Xanthobacter dioxanivorans: one gene and its partner. The protein of the gene in region 2 binds, or shares a complex with, the protein of the main gene of each other region. Links are inferred from orthologs where the notes say so. Each region holds a gene or a part of one and is shown on either strand. Other genes may lie near its edges. The genes, in order: EZH22_RS01460 and EZH22_RS04735.

What was found.
Region 1: the proteins of EZH22_RS04735 (region 2) and EZH22_RS01460 are in contact, whole or in part, in a solved structure (PDB 1NEK), measured with the Escherichia coli proteins. The link is inferred for Xanthobacter dioxanivorans from one-to-one orthologs.

Annotation. Positions count from the first base shown.
Region 1 is NZ_CP063362.1:295,700-307,496, forward strand. Bases 4,730-7,413 are described here. They hold EZH22_RS01460 (hypothetical protein), read left to right. Parts: upstream 4,730-5,693; coding sequence 5,694-6,134; downstream 6,135-7,413. Other genes in these bases: EZH22_RS01450 (DUF2493 domain-containing protein), read left to right, coding at 4,730-5,001; EZH22_RS01455 (hypothetical protein), read left to right, coding at 5,389-5,556; EZH22_RS01465 (DUF736 domain-containing protein), read left to right, coding at 6,786-7,112; EZH22_RS01470 (helix-turn-helix domain-containing protein), read right to left, coding at 7,187-7,413. In the rest of the region: EZH22_RS01435 (DUF932 domain-containing protein), read left to right, coding at 1-371; EZH22_RS01440 (ParB/RepB/Spo0J family partition protein), read left to right, coding at 545-2,608; EZH22_RS01445 (DUF7146 domain-containing protein), read left to right, coding at 2,701-3,753; more of EZH22_RS01450, read left to right, coding at 4,078-4,729; more of EZH22_RS01470, read right to left, coding at 7,414-7,435; EZH22_RS01475 (DNA -binding domain-containing protein), read left to right, coding at 7,570-7,830; EZH22_RS01480 (transcriptional regulator domain-containing protein), read left to right, coding at 7,958-8,302; EZH22_RS01485 (DUF2285 domain-containing protein), read left to right, coding at 8,268-8,726; EZH22_RS01490 (replication initiator protein A), read left to right, coding at 9,163-10,317; ParA family partition ATPase, read left to right, coding at 10,314-10,967; EZH22_RS01500 (hypothetical protein), read left to right, coding at 10,964-11,218; EZH22_RS01505 (DUF2840 domain-containing protein), read left to right, coding at 11,218-11,745; EZH22_RS01510 (S26 family signal peptidase), read left to right, coding at 11,742-11,797. UniProt on the Escherichia coli protein: Membrane-anchoring subunit of succinate dehydrogenase (SDH).
Region 2 is NZ_CP063362.1:974,712-986,709, reverse strand. Bases 3,042-5,926 are described here. They hold EZH22_RS04735 (succinate dehydrogenase iron-sulfur subunit), read right to left. Parts: upstream 4,935-5,926; coding sequence 4,149-4,934; downstream 3,042-4,148. Other genes in these bases: sdhA (succinate dehydrogenase flavoprotein subunit), read right to left, coding at 5,040-5,926; EZH22_RS04740 (hypothetical protein), read right to left, coding at 3,750-4,001; EZH22_RS04745 (hypothetical protein), read left to right, coding at 3,356-3,676. Outside these bases: EZH22_RS04755 (DUF1254 domain-containing protein), read left to right, coding at 83-1,090; EZH22_RS04750 (lipopolysaccharide biosynthesis protein), read right to left, coding at 1,573-2,868; more of sdhA, read right to left, coding at 5,927-6,875; sdhD (succinate dehydrogenase, hydrophobic membrane anchor protein), read right to left, coding at 6,877-7,284; sdhC (succinate dehydrogenase, cytochrome b556 subunit), read right to left, coding at 7,295-7,696; EZH22_RS04715 (OmpW/AlkL family protein), read right to left, coding at 7,956-8,642; EZH22_RS04710 (alpha/beta hydrolase family esterase), read left to right, coding at 9,037-10,014; EZH22_RS04705 (MaoC family dehydratase), read right to left, coding at 9,974-11,023; EZH22_RS04700 (cation diffusion facilitator family transporter), read left to right, coding at 11,173-11,998. UniProt on the Escherichia coli protein: Two distinct, membrane-bound, FAD-containing enzymes are responsible for the catalysis of fumarate and succinate interconversion; the fumarate reductase is used in anaerobic growth, and the succinate dehydrogenase is used in aerobic growth.

The DNA of each region.
Region 1 (11,797 bases), 680 kb from region 2 along the record:
AGGATTTCGAGGAGATCACCATCCGCCACTCCAAGTATGCCGCGTCCCGCTTCGCCCATCAGGCGGCGCCGGCTCTGGAGCGCTTCGCCAATTCCTCCCCCATGCCCTTCGTCAACGGCATCAAGGCGGCGCGCGAGCGCATCGTGGCGCGCACTGACGAGGACCGTACCGAGTTCCTGCGACGCAAGGGCTTCTCCAAGTCGGAGACGCAGAAGGTGATCGAGACCGTGCTCGCCGAAGAAGGCCGCAAGCCCGAGAGCATCTTCGACTTCGTTCAAGGCATCACCGCCGTGGCGCGGGACAAGCCGCACCAGGACGCCCGCCTCGATCTGGAAGCGCGGGCGAAGAAGCTTCTCGACCGTGCCGCCTGAGATCCGCAATGCCGGAGATGCGGAATGCCGTGTCTCCGGCTTCGTGCGGTCCCAGCATTCCGGATCCTCGGTTCTGCGGCGCTGCCCTTAGAGGCAGAGGGCGGCGCCGTGCTTCGTGACGGGTTGGAGGCCAGAGAGAGCTTCTCCGGCCGCCCGTCGCGGAGAAGCATCCCATGGCCACGTCTGTTCAGAAGATCACCCTTTCGCCCTCGCGGGACATCCCCTTCAACAGGCTGGTGCTCAGCCAGTCCAACGTCCGCCGGGTGAAAGCCGGCGTCTCCATCGAGGAGCTCGCCGAGGATATCGCCCGGCGCGGACTGCTCCAGGGCCTCAATGTCCGCGCCGTCGTCGATGCGGATGGCGTCGAGACCGGCCTGTATGAGATCCCCGCCGGCGGACGGCGCTATCGGGCGCTGGAGCTGCTGGTGAAGCGCAAGCGCCTTGGCCGGACCGCCCCCGTGCCCTGTATCGTGCGGGAGGGCGGTATCGCCGAGGAGGATTCCCTCGCCGAGAATGTCCAGCGCGCCCCTCTCCATCCCCTCGACCAGTTCCGCGCCTTCCTCGTCTTGCGGGAGAAGGGCCAGTCCGAGGAGGAGATCGCAGCGGCTTTCTTCGTCTCGGTGGCGGTGGTGAAGCAGCGGCTGAAGCTTGCATCGCTTTCCCGGAAGCTCCTCGACACCTATGCCGAGGACGGCCTCACCCTCGACCAGCTCATGGCCTTCACCGTGTCCGGCGACCACGAGCGGCAGGAGCAGGTGCTGGAGCGTCTCGCCCAGGCTTACGACAAGCAGCCCTATGTCATCCGGCGCATGCTGACGGAAGGCGCCGTCCGAGCCAGCGACAAGCGGGCCCGCTTCATCGGCATCGAGGCCTATGAGACGGCCGGCGGCACGGTGCTGCGCGACCTGTTCCAGGGCGACGACGGCGGCTGGCTGCAGGATGTCACCCTCGTCGATCGCATGGTGGCGGAGAAGCTCGCTATTGAGGCCGACGCGATCCGAAGTGAAGGCTGGAAGTGGACCGAGGTCGCGCCGGACTTTGCCTATGGCCACACCTACGGCCTGCGCCAGCTGCGCGGCGAGCCCGCGCCGCTGACGGCGGAGGAGGAGGCCGCGCGGGAGACCGCCCAGGCCGCATATGATCGCCTCTCCGAAGAACATGCCGATGCCGACGAACTTCCCGAAGAGGTCGATGCGCGGCTCGGTGAGCTCGAGGCGGTGCTGGAGGCCTTTGATACGCGCCCCCTCGCGTTCGATCCGGCGGAGGTCGGCCGCGCCGGCGCCTTCGTCAGCATCGCCCAGGACGGCAAGCTCCGGGTGGAGCGGGGCTATGTCCGCCCGGAGGACGAGGTGCCGGTCGAAGAGGAGCATGGCACTTCCACCGAGACCGATGATGCAAACCATGTGGCATCGACTTCTCTCCAGGAGGCGGCCACACCCGATGCTCACGCTGAGCCCGAGGAGGAAGACGGCCTCGCCCCGATCTCCGACCGTCTGCTCACGGAGCTGACCACCCATCGCACCCTCGGCCTGCGCCATGCGCTCGGCGAGCAGCCTGACATCGCCTTCCTCGCGGCAGTCCACGCCCTGACGCTGAAGGCCTTCTACGCCTACGGCTCGGACAGCTGCCTCGAGCTCGAACTCAAGAGCGTGTCCTTCAACGCCCAGGCGCCGGGCCTCAACGACAGCGTCTCGGCCGAGGCGATCCGTGTCCGGCACGAAAGCTGGGCCAAGGCGCTGCCCAAGGAGTCGGTCGCGCTCTGGGACACCCTGAGTGGATGGGACCGTGACAGCCGGGGCGCCCTGTTCGCCCATGTGGTGAGCCTCTCGGTCAATGCGGTGCATGAGGCCTGGAACCGCCGTCCCCGCGCCTTCGCCCATGCCGATAGGCTGGCGCAGGCGGTGTCGCTCGACATGGCAGCCGTCGGATGGAAGCCCACGGTGGACACCTTCCTCGGCAGGGTCACCAAGGCCCGCATCCTGCAGGCGGTTAGCGAGGCGAAGGGCGAACGTGCAGCGGAACGGATCGCCCACCTCAAGAAGGGTGACATGGCGCGGGAGGCCGAAACCCTCCTTGCCGACAGCGGCTGGCTCCCGGAGGCGCTGCGGACCCAGCCCTTGGACACCGTCGGCGAGGAAACGGCGGAGACCGACGGCGAAACGGCCATGGCCGACAGCGAAGACCTCGCCGACACTGAGGAGCCCGAAGCGATCTCCTCCTCGATCGCTGCCGAATAATCCTCCCCGGGCAACCTGGCCCGCCGCCTGTGGCTCCGCGATCCCCCCTATCGCGTGGCCCGGACGGCGGGCCATTTTCTTGGAGCGTCCCCATGACGGATGCTGCGCACGATCTCGCCCGGCGGCTGGGGCGGCAGGCGGAGGCAGTCTGCCGCCATTATCTCTCCGCTGGTCGGCGGCAAGGGCACTATTGGCAGGTGGGCGATGTTCGCAACTCGCCCGGCCGCTCCATGTTCGTGCGGCTGACGGACAGCGTGAAAGGCCCCGCCGGCAAATGGACCGATGCAGCGACGGGGGAGCACGGTGATCTCCTCGACGTGATCCGAGAAAGTCGGGGCCTGTCCCACTTCACCGATGTGGCTGCAGAGGCCGAGATGTTTCTGCGCATTCCCCGATCAGTGCATGAGGCGCAGGCTCCGTTGTGCAAAACGGAAAACTCCTCACGTGATCCCGTCATCTCGGCACGACGGCTGTTTGCCGCCGCACAGTCGATTCCGGGCACAATCGTGGAGACGTATCTGGGGAACCGCGGCATCACGGCTTTGCACGAAACCGGAAGCCTGCGCTTTCACCCGCGCTGCTATTACCGCCCGGATCCACCCGAGCCCATTCAACCCCGGCCGGCCATGATCGCCGCCGTCACCGATCTCAGACAACGAGTCATGGGCATCCACCGGACATGGCTCGCTCCCGACGGATCGGACAAGGCAAGCATCGCCACGCCCCGGCGCGCCATGGGCCACCTGCTCGGGCACGCGGTTCGTTTCGGTAGCACGGACGATGTGATGGCCGCCGGCGAGGGCATCGAGACCATCCTCTCCCTCCGCTGTGTGCTGCCTAACCTCCCGATGGCGGCGGCGCTCTCTGCCGCGCACCTCGTCGCAATCGCCTTTCCGCCAGGGCTGCGGCGGCTCTACATCGCTCGCGACAATGATACGGCCGGGGACAGGGCGCGGGACAGCCTCATCGCACGAGCGGCTTTCGCCGGAATTGAGGCGATCGTGCTCTCACCAGCTCTCGGAGACTTCAACGAGGATCTGCGCGTCTTTGGTGTCGATACGGTCCGGGCCAGTATTCGAGGTCAGATCGCACCCGAGGACGTTACCTGCTTCATGATGCTGCGCCGGGAATCCAGGGCGCGGTGAAGCGGACTCGCTCTCGCCCTGCGCGTGAATGTTTCCCCGTCATCGAAGAGGTCCGCAGCCTGGCCTTCCAGAGGGCGATCGGCCAGCAGTCGCGCCGGCCCGGCAATGGCTGCGGCCGACGATTTTCCGGCGGCGGTGTTTCCCCACGACGCAGGCGTCGCGGGTCCCAACACGCGCCGTTCCATCGCGAACCAAAATCGCCGGCCTCCGCCATCCTCCGCTGCGCTCCGGCCCCGCGCGTCCCGCGGGGTGCAGGTCCGTCCCGCCCGCCGGCTTCGTCGCCATGAAGGCCGCAAGGCTGCGGTCCAACCGACGGAGCATCCCATGGGCGCCGAGCACGACGAACCCCGCCACACCTCTTCTCCCACCGATCACCTGCTGCAGGAACTCCAGCTCTACGGCTACCGCCCATTTGACGACGAGCCAGATCCCCGGCCGCTTCCCGAGGCCGATCGCATCACCGGCGCCATCACCGACATCTTCGACGCCCTCATCGTGACGCTGCAGGACACCCGCCTCGAGCCGGACCTTCCCGACCTCCTGTGGTCCACCGTCCATCTCTTCCACCGGGCCGCCGGCCGGATCTCGGGCACCCTTGACGATAACGAGCAGGGCCAGCGCCGCAGCCAGCAGGAGCAGGATGGCAGCGAGGTGCGCTCGGTGGAACTGGAACGCCTCATCGCCGAGGGGCAGAGCCTCGTGGAGCGCCGCGACGCCTTCGAGCTGATGCGCGACGAAGCCGCCGACGCCTTCGAGCGCCACACCGGCTCAGTCTGGCGCCCACGCACCGGATCCCTGGTGAACCATCGCAATCTGACTTCCGCTCTCATCGACAGCCGCGACTTCCTCACCGCCCGCAGGCGCTCGGAGACCGAGGTGCTGATGCCCGCAGGTCCGAAGATCGCCTTCTCCGGTGGTGACACGGCCGATCACAAGCTCATCTGGGCCAAGCTCGACCAAGTGCACGCCAAGCACCCCGATATGGTGCTGCTGCACGGCGGTTCGCCCAAGGGCGCCGAGCGGATCGCCGCCTGCTGGGCCGATGCGCGCAAGGTGCCCCAGGTCGCGTTTAAGCCGGACTGGACGAAGCACGCCAAGGCCGCGCCCTTCAAGCGCAACGACCAGATGCTCGCGGTCATGCCCATCGGGGTCATCATATTCCCCGGCACGGGCATCCAGGACAATCTCGCCGACAAGGCCCGCAAGCTCGGCATCCCGGTCTATCGGTTCGGGTCGGGCGGCGCGTGAGCGCTGCCCCTTCCTCGACCATCGGAATCGTATTTCACGAGCCCTGAACGTTTCTCATGAAAGTGCTGGCTCCATTATCGATTTTCACCGAACTGACGAACCGGTCTCATCTTGTGTGAAGCATAAGCGGTGCCTCCTGAGCCCGCGTATGCGGGGAGATGGCCACATCGGCACCTGCCGATCTTCGAGCGACGATCCACCCCCGCTTTTTTGCGCTGATCCTTAGGTGCCGGCCGAGGGCCTGACGCCATCAACCCACAAGGGGTCGGCTACGCATAGCGTGCCGCCGCTCCGCTTCGCCTGCGCGGTGATTGCGGCCCTAGGCCGGACCCGTCGGGCGCCTGTCAGCGGGGGATGGTCCTCCGCTTCGAGCAGGAGCCGGACCCCATGTCCTCCGCCGATGCACAGGCCTTCGCCCTCAGCCTCGCCAAGACCCTGATGGTCGTCATCGTGATCTTCCGCGCCGGTGACGGCAGCCTCTCGGTCGTGCCAGCCGACGAGTTCGACGGTGACGCGTCGCAGATCGTCCGTGAAATCGATCCCTTCGCCAGATAGCGGAGATGTACGCATGACGTGCCGGATATCCCCCTTGCTGGGATTCCGGCATGCATCTTCTCTTGCTATGCTGCTGATCGCGCCGTGGTGGTGGTGGAAGGCGCAACCGCCAGAGCTTTCCTCACGGAGACACCACCATGATTTTCCTCGGCATCCTGCTTGGTCTCGCCGCCATCGTCTTATTCTGCTGGCTGCTGTTTACGCTCGCCGTTTTCGCGCTGCCGTTCTTCGCCGCCGTCAGCGCCGGCACTTGGGCATACCAAACCGGCGCGGGCTGGCTCGGTGCGATCGTCGTTGGCCTGATCGCCGGCGGCATCACGCTCGGCATCGGCCAGGTTCTGCTCGTGATCGTGCGTCCGATGTGGGTGCGCCTCCCCATTGCGCTCGCCTTCGTCGCGCCCGCCGTCATCGCCGGCTATCACGTCACGTATGGTATCGCGAAGCTCGCCATGCCGTCCGAGACGTGGCAGATCGTCTTCTCGATCATCGGCGCTATTGCCATCGGCATCACGACGCTGTTGCGGGTCGCGGGCATGGCGGCCGCCGGCCCGTCCAGCCGGGACCTTGCGCAGGTCTGAGCACGCTCCATGTCATTCGGCAGGGCCGGAGCCGAAAGAGCTTTGCCGCTCGCGCTGTCCGAGGAGGTGGATCGGTAGCGCCCCCGCTTGCGGCAGAGGCCCAAGCGGCGGTCGATCGCGATTTCTTGAGACGAGACGACGCCTCGTGGTCAGTCACGGACCAGCGCATGATGGGGCGATCTTGGCCGGTCGTAACCTTGGCTGCGGAAGCACACGGAGCCGGCCCGGAACGGGGGACGTGAACCCGAAGAGGATCAGGCCGGTCTTCCGTGAGGTTGCGGCGGGTCGCCATCATCCCCGTTCGGTATCCGTCGGTCGACCGCTCCAAACGGCCTCTCCAATGGGCGGATCTGGCCGAAGGGCGGCTGCGCCTCGACCGCCTCTGCCGCAACGGCGCATCATGACTTTCTTCCCCTGCCGGACCCCACCCCACGCGACAGGTCGCGTGGGGACCCCGAGGCGCCGTCATTCCTCGCGAGCCAAGAAAGTCCCTCTCGCGCCGTCCTCCGCTTCGCTCCGGTCGCAATCCCTCACCCCATCGCGCGAGCGCGATGGGGGCCCCGAGGCGATGCGGCGTCGGTCGCCTCCGGCCTTCCGATCGCCATCGAGGCCGCATGGTGCGGGCTCGGAAACGGAAGACGGAGATTTACCATGGCCACCATCGGAACCTTCAAGAAGACCGGCACGAACGAGTTCACCGGCGAGATCGTCACCCTCAGCGTCCAGGCCAAGGGCGTGCGCATCGTCCCCGACCTGCGGACCAACGGTGAGAACGCCCCCAGCCACCGGGTCCTGGTGGGCCGGATCGAGATCGGCGCCGCCTGGTCCAAGCGCTCCAGCGAGGGCCGCGACTATCTGGGCCTCAAGCTCGACGACCCGAGCTTCAACGCCCCGATCTACGCCAACCTCTTCGACGACGAGGACGCCGACACCTTCAGCCTCATCTGGTCCCGTCCCAGCGGGCGGCGCGGCGAGTGAGCCTCGCACAAGGCCCCGGCTGATCAAGCCGGGGCCTCCACATCGAGACAGGCCATCGCCAGCGGCCCGGCGCTTTACTCGAACGTATTCTCTGGCTCGCCCGGGACGTCGGCCGCGGGTTGCTTCAGCAATGCGGCCGCATCGAGATCAAGGGCGCAGGCCAGTCGATCCACGACATCAATGCTGGCGTTGTAGACGCTGCGCTCCAACGAGCTGATGTATGTGCGATCGATCCCGGCGCGATGGGCAAGCTCTTCCTGCGATAGGCCTTTGGTGAGCCTCGCAGCCCTCAAATTCCGGGCGAACACCTCTCGGATCTCCATGATCGAGAGAGCACCGCCTTGATGAGTATTTCACCACGGAGTATTCTCTACAAAGACTGACGCAGCAGCGGCGTCATTGAAAGGCGTGTAGGGTTCGGGAAAGAACCTGATATCGGGACGGGCAGCAGGAAGACATGGTGACCGACGCGTTTGCAGACACCGTCCCAATCGCTCCCGAGCTCACCGACTACGACCGGGCGCACATCAAGCTCTATGCGCGCCTTTTGGACGCCACGGCGGATGGCGCCGGCTGGGAGGAGATCGCCTCGGTGCTGTTCGGCATCGACGCGGCTCGGGAGCCCGAACGTGCCCAGCGCGTCCATGACAGCCATCTGGCGCGCGCCCGATGGGTGGCCTCAAGCGGCTACAAGGACCTCCTTCGCCGTCCCGTCTGACGTTGCGGCCCGTTCGCAGGGGTGATGCCGCGGTCGCATCACGCGATGCTCCCCGGCCGACTCCCCCCAATACCATCAATCCCTGATTGTTCTCACTCGACACGCACCCTTGATGCGGAGACGAGTGATGAAGCCCGATACATCGCGCTGGCGGGAGGATGCCAGCTACGGTTATTTCGACACGCTGTCGGTGGAGGGCCTCGCCTGGGAATGCCTGCGCCGGGACGAGACCTATCAGGACCACTACCTGTCCCTCGTGACGGCCGGCTCGGACGCCGACCCGCTCCCCCGGGAGGTGGAGCAACGCTGGGGGCTGCGATTTCGCCGCGCGGCCATCTCTCTCCGCCGTGGAACAGAACGTCCCGTGGTCGCCGGTTGTCGATCCGGCCATCGTGCTTCTCGCCCAACAGCCCGCGTTTCTTCCGGGCGCGCCCAGCGTGTCGTTCGGCGGCATGGTTGCGCCGCGCGATAGCACCGAGGGCCGATACTGGGTCCATGGTCCGGCACCTCATGCCGCGCAGGTGCTGCTGCTGACCGGCACACGCTCCGAGGCGCCGCTGGCGGCATTGATCCCGCTGGACGTGGACACCATTGGGCGGCTGGAGGCCTTGACCCGCTTCTGGCGCGCCGTCGAGGGTCGGCCGGTGATCCCCGACACCCGCATCACCGCGCAGCAGCGTGGCCGGCTGCGCACCATGATGCTGGCGGCCGATGGTCGGGCGAACGGCGCCAGCTATCGCGACATCGCGATGGTCCTTTACAGCCACAAGCGCGTCGCCTCCGAGCCCTGGAAAACCTCGGCGCTGCGCGACAAGGTCATCGGCCTCGTCAAAGGCGGCCTCGCCATGATCGGCGGCGGCTATCTCAAGCTCCTGCGTCATCGCAGAAGACCATAGCCGCATCGCCGGCATCCTGAGGGTGGGGATTTTCGCCCCCCTCAACTTCCCCATCCCCCTCGACAGCTGCCCTTCGCCACCGTGATCGCCATCCGCCGCTGATGACCAGCGGCCCGAGATCGCCCACGGAGGTTCGATCCATGCGACCTGATGCTGCCACGTTCCCGCCGCGCTACCTGCGCACCAAGGAAGCCGCCGTCTTCCTCAGCCTTTCCCCCGGACGCTCGAGAAACACCGCACCTACGGAACCGGTCCCGCCTATCGCAAGCTCGGCGGACGGGTAGTCTATGCCATCGAGGATCTGCAGGCCTGGGTCGCCCGCGGCGCCGTCACCTCCACCTCCGATCCGCGAGGCGGCATCCTGCCGGCCAAGCGCCAGGGCCTGCCCGGCATTGCCGAGCACCACCGCTTCGCACGCTGATCGGAACCCTTCTCCATGGCGGCGCGGCATCGCTCCCAGCCGGAGCGCGGACAGCTCGATCTGTTCCGCGCGCTTCCCGGCGCGTTCGCGCCACGAGATGCGCAGGATCTCATGGCCTATCCCTTCTTCTCCCTCTCCAAGACCCATCGTATCGCGCCCATCGATTTTGCCGCCGGCGATGTCTCCATCCGGGTCGAGGCCGTGCCTGACCACGGCATGGCGACCATCTGGGACGCCGACATCCTGATCTGGGCGGCGAGCCAGATCGTGGAAGCCCGCGACGCCGGCCTGCGCACGTCGCGCTTCATGGTCGCCACCCCCTATGAAATCCTCAGGTTCGTGGGGCGCGGCACCTCGCTCCGGGACTATCAGCGCCTCAAAGCTGCACTCGACCGGCTGCAGTCCACCACCGTGTCCACCTCGATCCGCCAGCCGGCCGAGGGACGGCGCCATCGCTTCTCCTGGATCAATGAATGGAAGGAACGCACGGACCGGGATGGCAGGCCCGCGGGAATCGAGCTCATCGTCCCCGACTGGTTCTACTGCGCCATCGTGGAGGACGCCCTCGTCCTCACCATCGACCGGACGTATTTCGAGCTGACCGGCGGGCTCGACCGCTGGCTCTACCGGCTGGTGCGCAAGCACGGCGGCCGCCAGCACGCCGGCTGGCGCTTCGACTTCCGCCACCTCTATTTGAAATCCGGCAGCCTCTCGCCCTTCAAGCGCTTCGCCTTCGAGCTGCGGGACATCATCCGCCGCCAGCCGCTGCCCGGCTACACCCTGTTCCTGGAGTGTGACGCGGGTGCGCGCGCGCTGCTCGCCTTCGAGCCGGCCTGTGGACAACCTGTGAATCCCTTCGTGCCATCGGGAACCCGGTGCCACGTGCCATCAGGAACCGGCCCCTCGTGCTTTCGGGAACCCAAACAGGGGTTAACCCCAAGCCCGAAAAGGCAAAATCGCGCCCCTAACTTAGACTCTAACATAGACTCTAACTTTAAACGGCGCGCGGGCAATGTGGATAACTGCGCTCAGCCGGCCCAAAAGCCTGCCCATCTGCGCACCTTTAAGGATGAAGGTCTTCCGTCTTTCCGTAAAGACGGATTTCAGGCTCCAGATCCTCTCTCCGCACCCGAGACGATGCCTGCCGACACATCGGGAGGCCCTCGATGATCGTCGCGCTGCTCAATCAGAAGGGTGGCGTCGGCAAGACGACGCTCGCTTTGCACCTTGCCGGCGCGTGGGCGAGCCGCGGCCGGCGCGTCACGCTCATCGATGCGGATCCCCAGGGCTCGGCCCTCGACTGGTCGCAGCAACGCGGCCGCGAAGGGCTGCCGCGCCTGTTCGGCGTCGTCGGGCTCGCCCGTGACACGCTGCACCGGGAAGCCCCCGAGTTGGCGCGCGATGCCGATATGATCGTCATCGATGGGCCTCCCCGTGTCGCTGCCCTCATGCGCTCCGCGCTCCTCGCCGCCGACCTGGTGCTGATCCCCGTGCAGCCCTCGCCCCTCGACGGCTGGGCCTCCGCCGAGATGCTGGCCCTCCTCAGTGAGGCCCGCGTCTACCGGCCGGAACTTGCCGCGCGGTTCGTGCTGAACCGCTGCGGCGCCCGCACCGTGCTCGCCCGTGAGACCGCCGAGACGCTGGCGGATCACGATCCGCCGGTACTCGCGACCACCATCGGCCAGCGCGTCGCCTTCGCCATGTCGGCGCAGTCCGGGCGGCTCGTCAGCGAGCTCGACGAAGGCGGGCCGGCGGCGCGCGAGATCATGGCGCTGGCGGCGGAGATCGCCGGTCTCGCCGGTTCGGGACGCCTGCCATGAACGCGCCACCGATCCGCAAGGGCTTCGCCGCGCGCCCGGCTGATCCGGAGTGCTGGATCAAGGCCGCCGAGGCCAAGCCGGCAGGTGATGGCTCATCCGGCGCCTTTACCGCGCGGCTCACCATCGACATCACGCCCGACCTTCGCGGGCGCATCAAGATCGCCGCCTTCGGCCGCGGCCAGACCGTCGCGGACATGCTCCGCGATCTCCTCGCCCGTGAGTTTCCCCCGACATCAGGAGAGGCGTCATGATGAGCCAGCCTGTGCAATCCTCCGTTCCCAAACCCATCGCCCCAGCACCCGCCGCACCGACCGCTGACCCGCTTACCCATGTGGAATTGACCTGGATCGCGAAGCGCATTGAGAACTGGATCCGCTTCGGCCGGCCAGTCCATGCGCAAACACTCGACCGCAGCCGCCGCATCGTATCGTTCGCGCCCGGAGCGATCTTCGCCTTCGTCCGATGGGCCGCGAACGACTTCGGCACCGTAGTGTCGCGCATCGACGTCGTGCGCGCCGTTGCACCGGGCGAAGCCTACCAGACGCTGCCCTTCGTGCGTCCCGGCGGAGAAATCCTGCTGCGCGTCGACGGCTGGCCGAAGGTGGAGAAGGTGCTCCAACATATGGATGCCGTCGAGGCGATCGGCGTCCACGGCGCGGACGTGGCGCCGGACCATTGGCGGCATGTCCACAATCGCCTGATCGCCGGCCACATGCCCCGCGCCTACACGCCGGAGCGCCATCAAGCGTGGCTCAAGCGCCGGGAGTGCGAGGCATGACCCGCTTCGGCACCGTGATGGTCACGTACTTCTCTGTGATGGGAGTGGCAGC
Region 2 (11,998 bases):
CTAAAACACGGACGCGGTGCCCTTCGGACTTGCCCCGATGAGCAAATCAATCAAAGCGCCAATGAGGTACCGTTCAATGCGAATGACCTTGGTCTACAGCCTGAGTTTCCTGGTTCTCGCGCCATGCGCGGCGTCGTCGCAGCCGGTTCCTGTCAATGTCGACAACTTCAAGCGCGCCGAGACCGATTTCTACATGGGCAAGACGGCCGAGGCCGGCGGGCTCGGGAAGTTCGTCCATAACCGGACGCCGACGCCGATCGACAACCAGCCCGTGGTCCGGATGAACCGGGATACGCTCTATTCCCAGGCGCTCTTCGACCTCGATGCCGGCCCGGTGACCATCACCCTTCCCGATGCGGGCAAGCGCTTCATCTCGATGCAGGTCATCAACCAAGACCATTACACCCCGATGGTGGTCTACGAGCCGGGCCGCACGACGCTCACCAAGGATGAGGTTGGCACCCGCTATGTGTTCGTTGCGGTGCGTATCCTCGTCGACCCCAACGACACCAAGGACCTCGCGCAGGTTCACGCCCTGCAGGATGCGCTGAAGGTGGAGCAGACGTCAGTTGGCACGTTCGAGGCCCCGAACTGGGACTTGGCTCAACAGAAGAATATCCGCGCGGCACTCGAAGCGCTGGCTCAGGCATCCGGCAGCTTCGCCAACGCTTTCGGCCCGAAGGGAGAGGTCGATCCGGTCAAGCACCTGATCGGGACAGCCGCCGGCTGGGGCGGCAACCCCGACAAGGACGCCTCCTACCCCTCAGTGACCCCGGCCAAGAACGACGGCAACACGGTTTACAAGCTCAGGGTAAAGAAGGTCCCTGTCGACGCGTTCTGGTCGATCAGCGTCTATAACGACAAGGGCTTCTTCCAGAAGAACGATTACGATGCCTATTCGGTCAACAGCATCACCGGCACGAAGAGCGCCGATGGCGCGATCGACATCCAGTTCGGCGGCTGTGACGGCAAAATCGCGAACTGCCTGCCGATCACGAAAGGTTGGAATTACACGTTTCGGCTCTACCGCCCTCGGGCCGAGATCCTGAACGGAGAGTGGAAGATGCCGGAGGCGCAGCCTGCGCCGTAGAAGGCATGTGCATAAGTGCGGAGACGGGACGCTGGTTAGAAATGGCCTAAACCCCTTAAGACCTTTCATAAATCCCGAAGGTAGCCGGAGTTCCGATCGGTGCCGATAGGGACCCCAGGTGACACGAGCATCTTGAAGCTATTTCAATGAGTTGAAGCGATCTGAGCCGGGGGACCCGGGCGCTGATTCACATCCTCAACCGACGCACCACCAACCATCAGATCCCGAATCATGGTCGCCCATCGATTCACAAACCCTGAAAATGCAACTGTAGTGAGAGACCGGAATCGGTCAGGAGCGGGCCCTCCCGAGCGAGCCTCCTCCAATTTGAGCATGAGAACGTCGGCCCCGATGGCTCAATGATCGCGCTGCCGGCCCAGCTTCCACGCATTTCAAATCTCCGCGAAGAGCAAGTGTCGATCTCGGTCAAAACCTGCCGGGGCATGACGGTGGACGACGCGGACACTGAAGGTCGATCGTTCCTAGAAGGCGCGGGGCATCAGGCGGCGCACGGCGACGGCCGAGCCGATGGCGAGCTGGGCCGCGAATACGGCGGTGGCGATGGCCGCGCCGATCATGCCGAACGGTGGAATGAGCAGCACGCACAGGACGAGGCAGACCACCGTCTGCGCTACCGTGAGCCAGCGCAGGATGCCGCCGTGGCCGGCCATGGCCAGCACGATCTCCTGGCAGGGCAGGAGCGCGTAAACCAGCTGGCCGACCGCGAGGATGACGAGGGCGGTGGACGCGATCTCGAAGCCCGGGCCCACCAGGTGCAGAAGTGTTGCCGGGAAAAAGAACATGCCGGCGAGCAGCGGCGCGCTGAAGAGAGCGACCGCGAGGCGGACCTTGCGGTTCAACTGGCGCAGCTCGTCCCACCGGCCCTGCCGGTGTCGTGCGGCGAAGGAGGGGGCGGCCACGCTGCCGATGGAGGCGCTGACCACCCAGGTGAGCATGGAGATGCGGCTGGCCACGCTGAACGCACCGACCTGGGCGGGAAGCCCGAAGCTGGCCAGCAGCAGCACCGGCAGGGCGGGCAGGAGGATCTGCACGGTCTCCACCACAGCCAGCGGCATGGCGGTGCGCCAGAGCGCGGGCAGCCGCTCCGCGTTCGCCGTCTCCGACGGGGCGTCGACGAAGCGGTGGCGCTCCCGGAAGACCAGCGCGGCGCCGATGGCTGTTGCGGCCGCGTTGGCGGCGGCGAGGGCGCAGAGGATGCCGTCGAGCGAGTGCACTCCGGCGAAGAGGGCCGCGAGCGTGAAGAGGGGCCACAGGCCGTTCTGGACCAGCTGTCCCCATGCGCTCTTGTGCAGGCCCATCAGGGCGTTGCCGACGAAATAGCACAGGGCCTGCGGCAGGATGACGAAGGCCGCGAGGAAAAGCGGCCGGGCCGCCTCCGGGTCACGGAACAGGTAGGTGGCGATCGGCGCCGAGAGCGCGCCGGTGGCGATGGACACGACGAGGCCGAGCATGAGCACCGCCAGGGCGCCGGCCAGGAAGGCGTGTCCTGCGGCGCGGCCCTTGCCCACGGCGAGTTCGGCCGCCACATGGCGCACCACCGCCCGCTCGAAGCCACCCCGTGAAACCGTGGCGAGGACGCCGATCCAGGTGAGGCACAGGAAGAAATAGCCGGACTCATGCACGCCGAGGATGCGCGCGCTCACGATGTAGAGCCCGAGCTTGCCCACGAGTTCCAGGCCGCGCGCCATCATGGCGGCGACGTAGCCGCCATAGGTATTGATGAGGCTCGCCAGGGAGCGGGGCAGCGTATCGCTCACGGGCGTGCCGATCGCCGCCGGAGGAAGGCGGGCGCCAGGTCAGGGCGTGGCACCTGCGTCGGCTCAGCGCCGGCTTCGTCTTCCGCGCAGGTGTCGCCTGTCGTCCGCACGCCGATCCCCCCGCAAGGGCGTCACCGCCCCGTCCCGCCTGCCCATGGCCCATAATGGGCCTCCCGCCCGGCGGGGGTGATTCCCCAAAGCACCGTCCGGCTCTATGAGGGAGCATTAGTGCGCGCGCGTCGCGGAGGGAAGCCGCTGGGCGGGGGATGGCGCATTTTGCGCCCGCCGCCGATGCTCCCGCTCTCCCGTGAGGTGTGGCGCGGCGACTTGAGGGCGTCGGCGGATGATCACAGGTACCGCATCATGCAAGGGACGCCCACAACGGCGCGCGCGCGCTCCGGCGCGGGCGGCTCACTTGTGGCGGGCGGGAGTCGTCGTGGCGGCGTGCGTGGGGTGGCTCATCGGGCCGGCTCTGGGTCAGGCTCCCATGCAAAGTCTTGGCGACCTGCCGGGGCGTCCATTCATCGATCCGGATGTGGACCCCTACCCCTTCGATCCATTCCTTTCCCTGCGCACCTATCTGCGCCAGCGCCTGCCGGCGGGCTGGTGGGCGCGCGACCCGGTGTTTGACGCCGGAGCCTTCTCGGTGGTGGTGAACATTCCGGAGAACTGGCGGGGCAATCCCACCTCGGCCATGCTGCAATTGTGCCCGCAGCCGGGGAGCACGCTCTGGCAGGGGATCGGCGTTATCGAGCTCAAGCCGTTTTATCACAAGAGCCCGTGGCCGTCGGTGACATGCCGGCGGTGATATGCCGTCGCTGAACCGGGGGCTCGGCCCCGCAGCCTGCCGACGTCAGGCCACGTCGTTCAGACCTCGTCGTTCAGACCACGTCGTCGCGCAGGGAGCGGTGCACATGCACGGCGGCGGCGGGGGCGAGGTGCCGGCCGCTGTGGCGCTCCAGCCCGATGGTGGCCGAGATGAGCACGAACGCGAAGAACACGATGCTGCTCGCCGTGGAGAGGGTCAGCACGATGCTGCCGATAACGTGGAAAGTCTCGATCGGATGGGTGACCGCGGCGAACAAGAAGGCGACGGCCAGTAGGGCCGGGACCAGAACGCGAATGATAGACATGTCGCCTCCTCCGGCAACCCACACCAATGTTAAGCTCTCTTTAGCCTAACACGAGAAACCACACGTTGAAAAGCCGTGGCCGACAACGAAAGCGACCCCCCGGCCTCCCGGCCGGGGGGGCGTGACGCAACGGATCCTCGGCCGGGGTCAGATCTGGCGCTCGACCATCATTTTCTTGATCTCGGCGATGGCCTTGGCCGGGTTCAGGCTCTTCGGGCAGGCCTGGGCGCAGTTCATGATGGTGTGGCAGCGATAGAGCCGGAAGGGGTCTTCCAGGTAATCGAGCCGGGGGCCGGTGCGCTCGTCACGGCTGTCCTTGAGCCAGCGGGTGGCCTGGAGCAGGGCGGCCGGGCCGAGATAGCGATCGCCGTTCCACCAGTAGCTCGGGCAGGAGGTGGAGCAGCAGGCGCACAGGATGCATTCGTAGAGGCCGTCGAGCTTCTCGCGGTCCTCCTTCGACTGGCGCCACTCCTTCTCGGGGGCGGCCGTGTCCGTCTGCAGCCAGGGCTCGATGGAGGCGTGCTGCGCATAGAAATTGGTGAGGTCGGGAACGAGGTCCTTCACCACTTCCATGTGCGGCAGCGGGTAGACGTTGACCACGCCCTTCACCAGCACCTCGTCCATGCCCTTGGTGCAGGCCAGCGTGTTGGTGCCGCCGATGTTCATGGCACAGGACCCGCACACGCCCTCGCGGCAGGAGCGGCGGAAGGTGAGGGTGGGGTCGACCTTGTTCTTGATCCAGATCAGGCCGTCCAGCACCATCGGTCCGCAATCCTCGCGGTCCACGTAGTAGGTGTCGATGCGCGGGTTTCGGCCATCGTCCGGGTTCCAGCGATAGATGCGGAACTCGGTCAGCTTCTTGGCGCTCGCCGGCTTCGGCCAGACCTTGCCGGGCGTGATCTGCGAATTCTTCGGAAGCGTGAGCTCAACCATGGGACGTCCTGGAACGCTGGAGCGGTGACCGCCCGCAGGAATTCTGGCCATGCCCGCGCGCGGCGGGCGCTTTGGCCCTTACCGCGCGCGGTCGAGGGGATATCATCAGTACACGCGCTTCTTGGGCTCGATGTACTGGATGTCGTTGGACAGCGTATAGGTGTGCACCGGCCGGTCATCGAGGCGCACGTTGCCGGATGCCGTGTCGAAATACGACAGCGTGTGCTTCATCCAGTTGTGGTCGTCGCGGTCCGGATAGTCCTCGCGCGCATGGGCGCCGCGGCTTTCCTGGCGGTTGGCCGCGCTCTCCATGGTGACGATGGCCTGGGCGATGAGGTTATCGAACTCCAGCGTCTCCACCAGGTCCGAGTTCCACACCAGCGAGCGGTCGGTGACGCCGATGTCGCCCGCGCCCTTGTACACCTCGTGGATCAGGGTCTTGCCCTCTTCCAGCACCTCACCGGTGCGGAAGACGGCGCAGTTGTTCTGCATCACCTTCTGCATGGAAAGGCGCAGCTCGGCGGTGGGCGTGCCGCCGGAGGCGTTGCGGAAGTGGTCGAGGCGCGAGAGGGCGAGGTCGGCGCTGCCGGCCGGCAGCTCGCGGTGCTTCTCGCCGGGCTTCACCAGCTCGGCGGCGCGCAGGCCGGCGGCGCGGCCGAACACCACGAGGTCGATGAGCGAGTTGGAGCCGAGGCGGTTGGCGCCGTGCACCGACACGCAGGCGGCCTCGCCGATGGCCATGAGGCCGGGCACCACGGTATCCGGATCGCCCTGGCGCTTGTCCAGCACCTCCCCGTAATAGTTCGTGGGGATGCCGCCCATGTTGTAGTGCACGGTGGGGATGATCGGGATCGGCTCGCGGGTCACGTCCACGCCGGCGAAGATCTTGGCGCTCTCGGAGATGCCGGGCAGGCGCTCGTGCAGGATCGCCGGGTCCAGGTGGTCGAGGTGCAGGAAGGCGTGGTCCTTGTTCTTGCCCACGCCGCGGCCTTCGCGGATCTCCATGGTGATGGAACGGGACACCACGTCGCGCGAGGCGAGGTCCTTGGCCGAGGGGGCATAGCGCTCCATGAAGCGCTCGCCCTCGGAATTGGTGAGGTAGCCGCCCTCGCCGCGGGCGCCCTCGGTGATGAGGCAGCCCGAGCCGTAGATGCCGGTGGGGTGGAACTGCACGAATTCCATGTCCTGCAGCGGCAGGCCGGCGCGCAGCACCATGCCGCCGCCGTCGCCAGTGCAGGTATGGGCCGAGGTGGCGGAGAAGTAGGCGCGGCCGTATCCGCCGGTGGCAAGCACGGTGAGGTGCGCGCGGAAGCGGTGGATGGTGCCGTCGTCGAGCTTGATGGCGATGACGCCGCGGCAGCGGCCGTCTTCATCCATGATGAGGTCGATGGCGAAGTATTCGACGAAGAATTCCGCCTGGTGCTTCAGCGCCGCGCCGTAGAGGGTATGCAGCATGGCGTGGCCGGTGCGGTCCGCCGCGGCGCAGGTGCGCTGGGCGGTGCCCTTGCCGAAATGCGTGGTCATGCCGCCGAACGGGCGCTGGTAGATCTTGCCGTCCTCGGTGCGGGAGAAGGGCACGCCCCAGTGCTCAAGCTCGTACACCGCCGCCGGCGCGTTGCGCACCAGATATTCGATGGCGTCCTGGTCACCCAGCCAGTCCGACCCCTTGACGGTGTCGTACATGTGCCATTCCCACTTGTCCTCGCCCATGTTGGCGAGGGAGGCGGCGACGCCGCCCTGGGCGGCCACCGTGTGGGAGCGGGTGGGGAACACCTTGGTAATGCAGGCGGTGCGCAGGCCCGCCTCGGAGCAGCCCACCACGGCGCGCAGTCCCGCGCCGCCGGCACCTACCACGAGCACGTCGTAGGTGTGATCCTCGATGGGGTAGGCGCCGCCGTTATAGGCGGGCGCTGCGGTCCCGTTGGTTGCGGTGTCGGCCATCTCAGCCTCCCAGGCTGATCTTGAGCACGGCGAAGGCGCCGGCGAGGGCAACGGCGATGCTGAAGAAGGTGTTGGCCACGATGAGCAGCACCTTCATGCTTTCGGTGTGGACATAGTCCTCGATCACCACCTGCATGCCGATGCGCATATGCGTGGTTACGGAGAGCAGCGTCAGCAGGATGATCACCGCCACGAAGGGATTGCCGAGGGTCGCCCGGGTCTGCGCATAGCCCTGGCCGGCCAGGCAGATGACGATCGCGATGAAGGCGATCATCAGAATCAGGTTGGCAAGGCCGGTGACCCGCTGCTTGAAGAAATGGTCGGTGCCGGAGTGGGCGGAGCCGAGGCCGCGCACGCGGCCGAGCGGGGTGCGCATCGGGGCGTGGCCGGAAGAATGCGGAGTGCTCATGTGGTCCTCCTCAGCCCTTCACCGCGAGGCCGACGACCCAGAGGATCACGGTCAGCGCCACGGAAGCGGCCAGGCTGGCCTGGGCCAGGAGCACGCGCTCCTTGGGGCCGAAGCCGTGGATGAAATCCCAGATGAAATGGCGCACGCCGCCCAGCGCATGGTGCAGCAGGGCCCAGGTGTAGCCGAACAGGACGAGGAGCCCGATGGGCGAGCCCGCCACGGAGCGGAAGGTCTCGAACGCCGAAGGGGAGGTCGCCGCCGCCAGCAGCCACCAGACCAGGATCGCCGTCCCGAAATAGAGGCCGACGCCCGTGATGCGATGCACAATGGACATCACCATCGTGAACAGCGGGCGGTAGATCTGTAGGTGGGGCGAAAGCGGGCGATGAACGCGCTGAGGGCTGTCGGCCATGGGGCCTCCTCCAAAAAATCGACCGATCAGGTATCTCAATCGTCGCCTCTTCGCAACGATTCCAAAGCACCTTGGCGGGCTTTAAATCCCGATACGCGGTCGCCGGCAATTGGATGAATGTTGCATGCGGCCGTCGCCGGCCGGAGAATTGTTGCATTGCCAACGTTCGGGGCGCAAAGGGCGGCCTGACCTGCGGGCAAAATAAAAACAGCGCCGGCGAGCCGGCGCTGTCGAAAGATGCGCGAACCGTGCGCGATCGTCAGAAGCGGTAGGTGACGCCGGTGCCGAAGATCCAGGGATTGAGGTCGGCGGTGCCGGTGATATAGGCGCCGCCGACGGTCTGCAGCGTGAAGTCGGGCTGCAGGAAGATCTTCTTCACGTCGACGTTGAAGCCCCAATGCTTGTCGATCATCCAGTCGAAGCCGGCCTGCAGGGCGAGGCCCCAGCTGTCCTTCACCTTGACCTCGGCGAAGGCGGGGTTAGTGGCCTCCTGGCTGAAGAAGGCGGTGTAGTTCACGCCGGCACCGAGGTAGGGCTTGAACGGGCCGAAATCGGTGAAGTGATACTGCAGGGTCAGGGTCGGGGGCAGCAGCCACACCTTGCCCACCTGGCCGAGGCCGGAAATGGAGCCCGCACCGTTGATATCGTGCGGCGTCACGCCGAGGATAAGCTCGGCCGCGATATTCTTGGTGAAGTAATAGGTGATGTCGAGTTCGGGCACCACGGCGTTGGAATAAGTGAGGTCCGACCCCCAGATGCCGTTCACGCTGCCGCCGTCTTCCGGCATCACGTAAAGGGCGCGCACGCGGATCTGCCAGGGGCTCTGGGCTTCTTCGACCACCGGGGCCTTGTAGACGGGCGTCGACAGATCGGCTGCAACCGCGCTGCCGGCCGTCAGAGCGGCCATGCCCGCCGCGAGAATGACACCCAGACCGAACTTCTTCATTGCCCCGCTCCCGCGAACGTTCGTAGAGAAAACCATACGTCAACACTTCGCGCCGTGGGGGCGCGGGAAGTTTGATTTATGTCAATTTCAGGTCGGTGGCGGGCGAAGTGTGGCGCCCGAGCCACAGACCTGCCGCCGCCTCGCCGCATTCCTCCGCCAAGGGTGCGGGATGCGGGGCAGGTCCGGCGCCGTCTCGAATTTCGCTTTCTGGTGAAGGACTTCCCTTCGTATGCGCGGTTCGTTCGAGGTTGTGTGGCGCCGTCCGGCGCGTGGTCTTTCGACTTTCGTCCTGCGGCAATCGCGCCCGCGGTGGTTGCGCCATGCCGTAGCGGCAATCCTGCCCGCGGTCGCGCTTTTCTGCCTTTTTTCGGCGACGCCCGCGCAAGCGGATTCGGTGCGCGACCTCCGGCTCGCCGTGAACGGGGAGAATCGCCGCTATGTGATGGTGGTGCCGGACGGCGTGACGGGGCCGGCGCCGGTGGTCGTCGCGCTGCACGGGGCGGCGCAGACGCCGGAGAGCTTTCGCGCCTATTTCGGGCTGGACGCCGCAGCGGCGGCGCACGGCTTCGTGGCGGTCTATCCGGAGGGCGAGGGCCGGGTGTGGAATGACGGGCGGCCGGCGGCCATGCGGCTGAAGATGGTGCTGCGCCCTGGCGACGACGTGGCCTTCCTCGTCGCCCTCACGCGCAAGCTGGCGGCGGATGGGATCGCCGATCCCGGCCGCATCTACCTCACCGGCATCTCCAACGGCGGATTCATGGTCCAGCGCATGGCCTGCGAGCATACGGGCCTGTTCGCCGCCTATTCGGCGATCATGTCCACGGCGCCGGCCAACTACAAGGACGAGTGCCAGCCCGACCGGGCGATCCCCATCCAGTTCATCCACGGCACCGCGGATTCGGTCATCGCCTATGCCGGCTTCTGGACGCCGGTGGGGGCGACGCTCTCGGCGCCCGACAGCGCCCGCCTTTATGCCCGGATCGATGCTTGCGGCCCCGCCATCGAGCGCGAGCTGCCCGATTTGGATGCCGCGGACGGCACCACGGCGGTCCTGCGCCGCTGGGACGACTGCCGGGACGGGGCGGCGGTGGAGCTCATCAGCATCGAGCGCGGCGGGCACCAGTCCCCGCGCGGGTGGACACGAAGCCCGATCTCGCCACGCCGTTTCTCGGGCTGCGCAGCCGCGACATCGATGCCGGCGAGGAGGTGTGGCGCTTCGTCTCCGCCTATGGGGCCCCGGCGCGGGCGCTGCCGGCGGCCGTGCCGCTGCCCCCGCCCTCGCCGCTGCGCACCGGCCGGGCCGGCGCCGCCGCCCGCCCGGCGACGGCGGATCAGCGCGGGATCAGCGCCCAATAGTCCAAGTCGAGGATGACGCTCGGGTCGTAGTCGTCGCCGCTCTTGTAGGGGAAGTCGGCCGTCGGCCGGTCCTTGGTGGCCACGGTTCGCAGGCGCAGGGCGCCCACGTCCTCGCGTCCGGGCAACTCCTGGGCGTCGAGCACCTCGCTGAAGGCGTGCACGGTGAGCCCGGCGAAAAGCGGCGCCACATGCCGTCCGCCATTGATGGCGGCCACGTGGAAGGCATTGGCGAGGCCATTGAACGACAAGGCGCGGGCGATGGAGATCACGTGCCCGCCATAGATCAGCCGCCGGCCGAATCGGCCCTGGCCCTCGGTGAACTGGTTGAAGTGCACCTTCGCCGTGTTCTGGTAGAGGCGGGTGGCGATCATGTGCTCGGCCTCCTCCACCGTCATGCCGTCCACATGGTCGATGCGCTCGCCCACCTGGTAGTCGGCGAAGCGGGCGCTGGACCCGGAAAGGTCGGTGCGCCAGGCGTCGGTGTCGAGGATTGGCACGGCGCCGCCCAGGGTGTCGGGGGCGAGGGCGGCGGGCAGGGTGGGAATCACCGGGTCCGGCGCGGGCAGGGAGGTGTCGGCCTTGCGGACCATCACCCAGCGCACATAGTCCAGCACTTCCACGCCGTCCTGGTTGAAGCCGGTGGAGCGCACGTAGACCACGCCGCTCTGGCCGTTGGAATTTTCCCTGAGGCCGATGACCTCGGAAACGGCGGTGAGGGTGTCGCCGGGATAGACCGGCGCCAGGAAGCGCCCGCCGGCATAGCCGAGATTGGCCACGGCATTCAGGGAAATGTCCGGCACGGTCTTGCCGAACACCACGTGGAAGACCAGCAGGTCGTCCACCGGCGCGCGGGGATAGCCGATGTCCTGCGCGAAGCTGTCCGCCGACTGCACCGCGAAGCGCGTTCCATAGAGGGCGCTGTAGAGGCTCACGTCGCCGACCGTGATCGTGCGCGGCGTCGCGTGCCGGATCACCTGGCCGACGGCGAAGTCCTCGAAGAAGTTGCCCCGGTTGGTCTTGCTCATCACTCTCCCCCAGATCTGCCGGTGCATGTTGCAGAGCGCGCGCGTGCGACGCAACAGCCGCCTCCGGCGGCTTGACGCGGCGGGGCCGCATGGTCCTCATGGGGGCAAGGTGGGGCGGACGGCGCCGCCAAGCGACAATGGGGGTAGGGGTGTCGGGTTCCGCGAGCCAGAAACTGTCGTTCCAGGCCATGATCTTCACGGCCTGCCTGTTTCCCTTCTACATCCTCGCCGCCACGCTCACCAATTCCGCGGCGATCCTCACCGACCTCCTCGCCACGTCCTTCGACCTGACGGCGCTGACGGCGTGCTGGCTGGTGCTGCGCCTCGCCCACAAGGCCCATACGGGCAAGTATGCCTACGGCCTCGGCAAGCTGGAGAACCTCGCCGAGCTGATGATCGCCATCCTGCAGACGTTGCTGGTGTTCATCGCCAGCTCCAACGCCATCATGCGCATCATCCACCCGGAGGGAGTGAGCGGGGCGGAGCTCGGCCTCTTCGTCACCGCCGCGGCGGTGATCGGCAACGTGGTCCTCAATCGCAAGGCCACCCGCCTCGCCCACGAGACGCGCTCCCCGGTGCTCGCCGCGCAGGCGCGCGTGCACCTCGTCTCGGCCATCTCCTCGGGATCGGTGTTCACCGTCACCGTGATCCTGTCCATCTTCCACGACGTGTACTGGATGTTCTACCTCGACCCGGTCGCCTCGTTCATGGTGATCGGGTTCATGATCTACAACATCTTCGCCATGCTCTCGAACTCGGTCGCCTCGCTGCTCGACCAGGCCATCGACGAGGCGGGGCAGCTGCGGATCCTGCGGGTGCTCACCTCACATTTCGACGATTTCGACGAGCTGGGAGACATCCGCACCCGCCAGTTCGGCGGCAAGATGTTCGTCGAGCTCCACCTGGGCTTCGAGCCCGACTGGACGATGGCGAAGACACGAGCGGTCGTCGGCAAGCTCACCGAGGCGGTGAAGC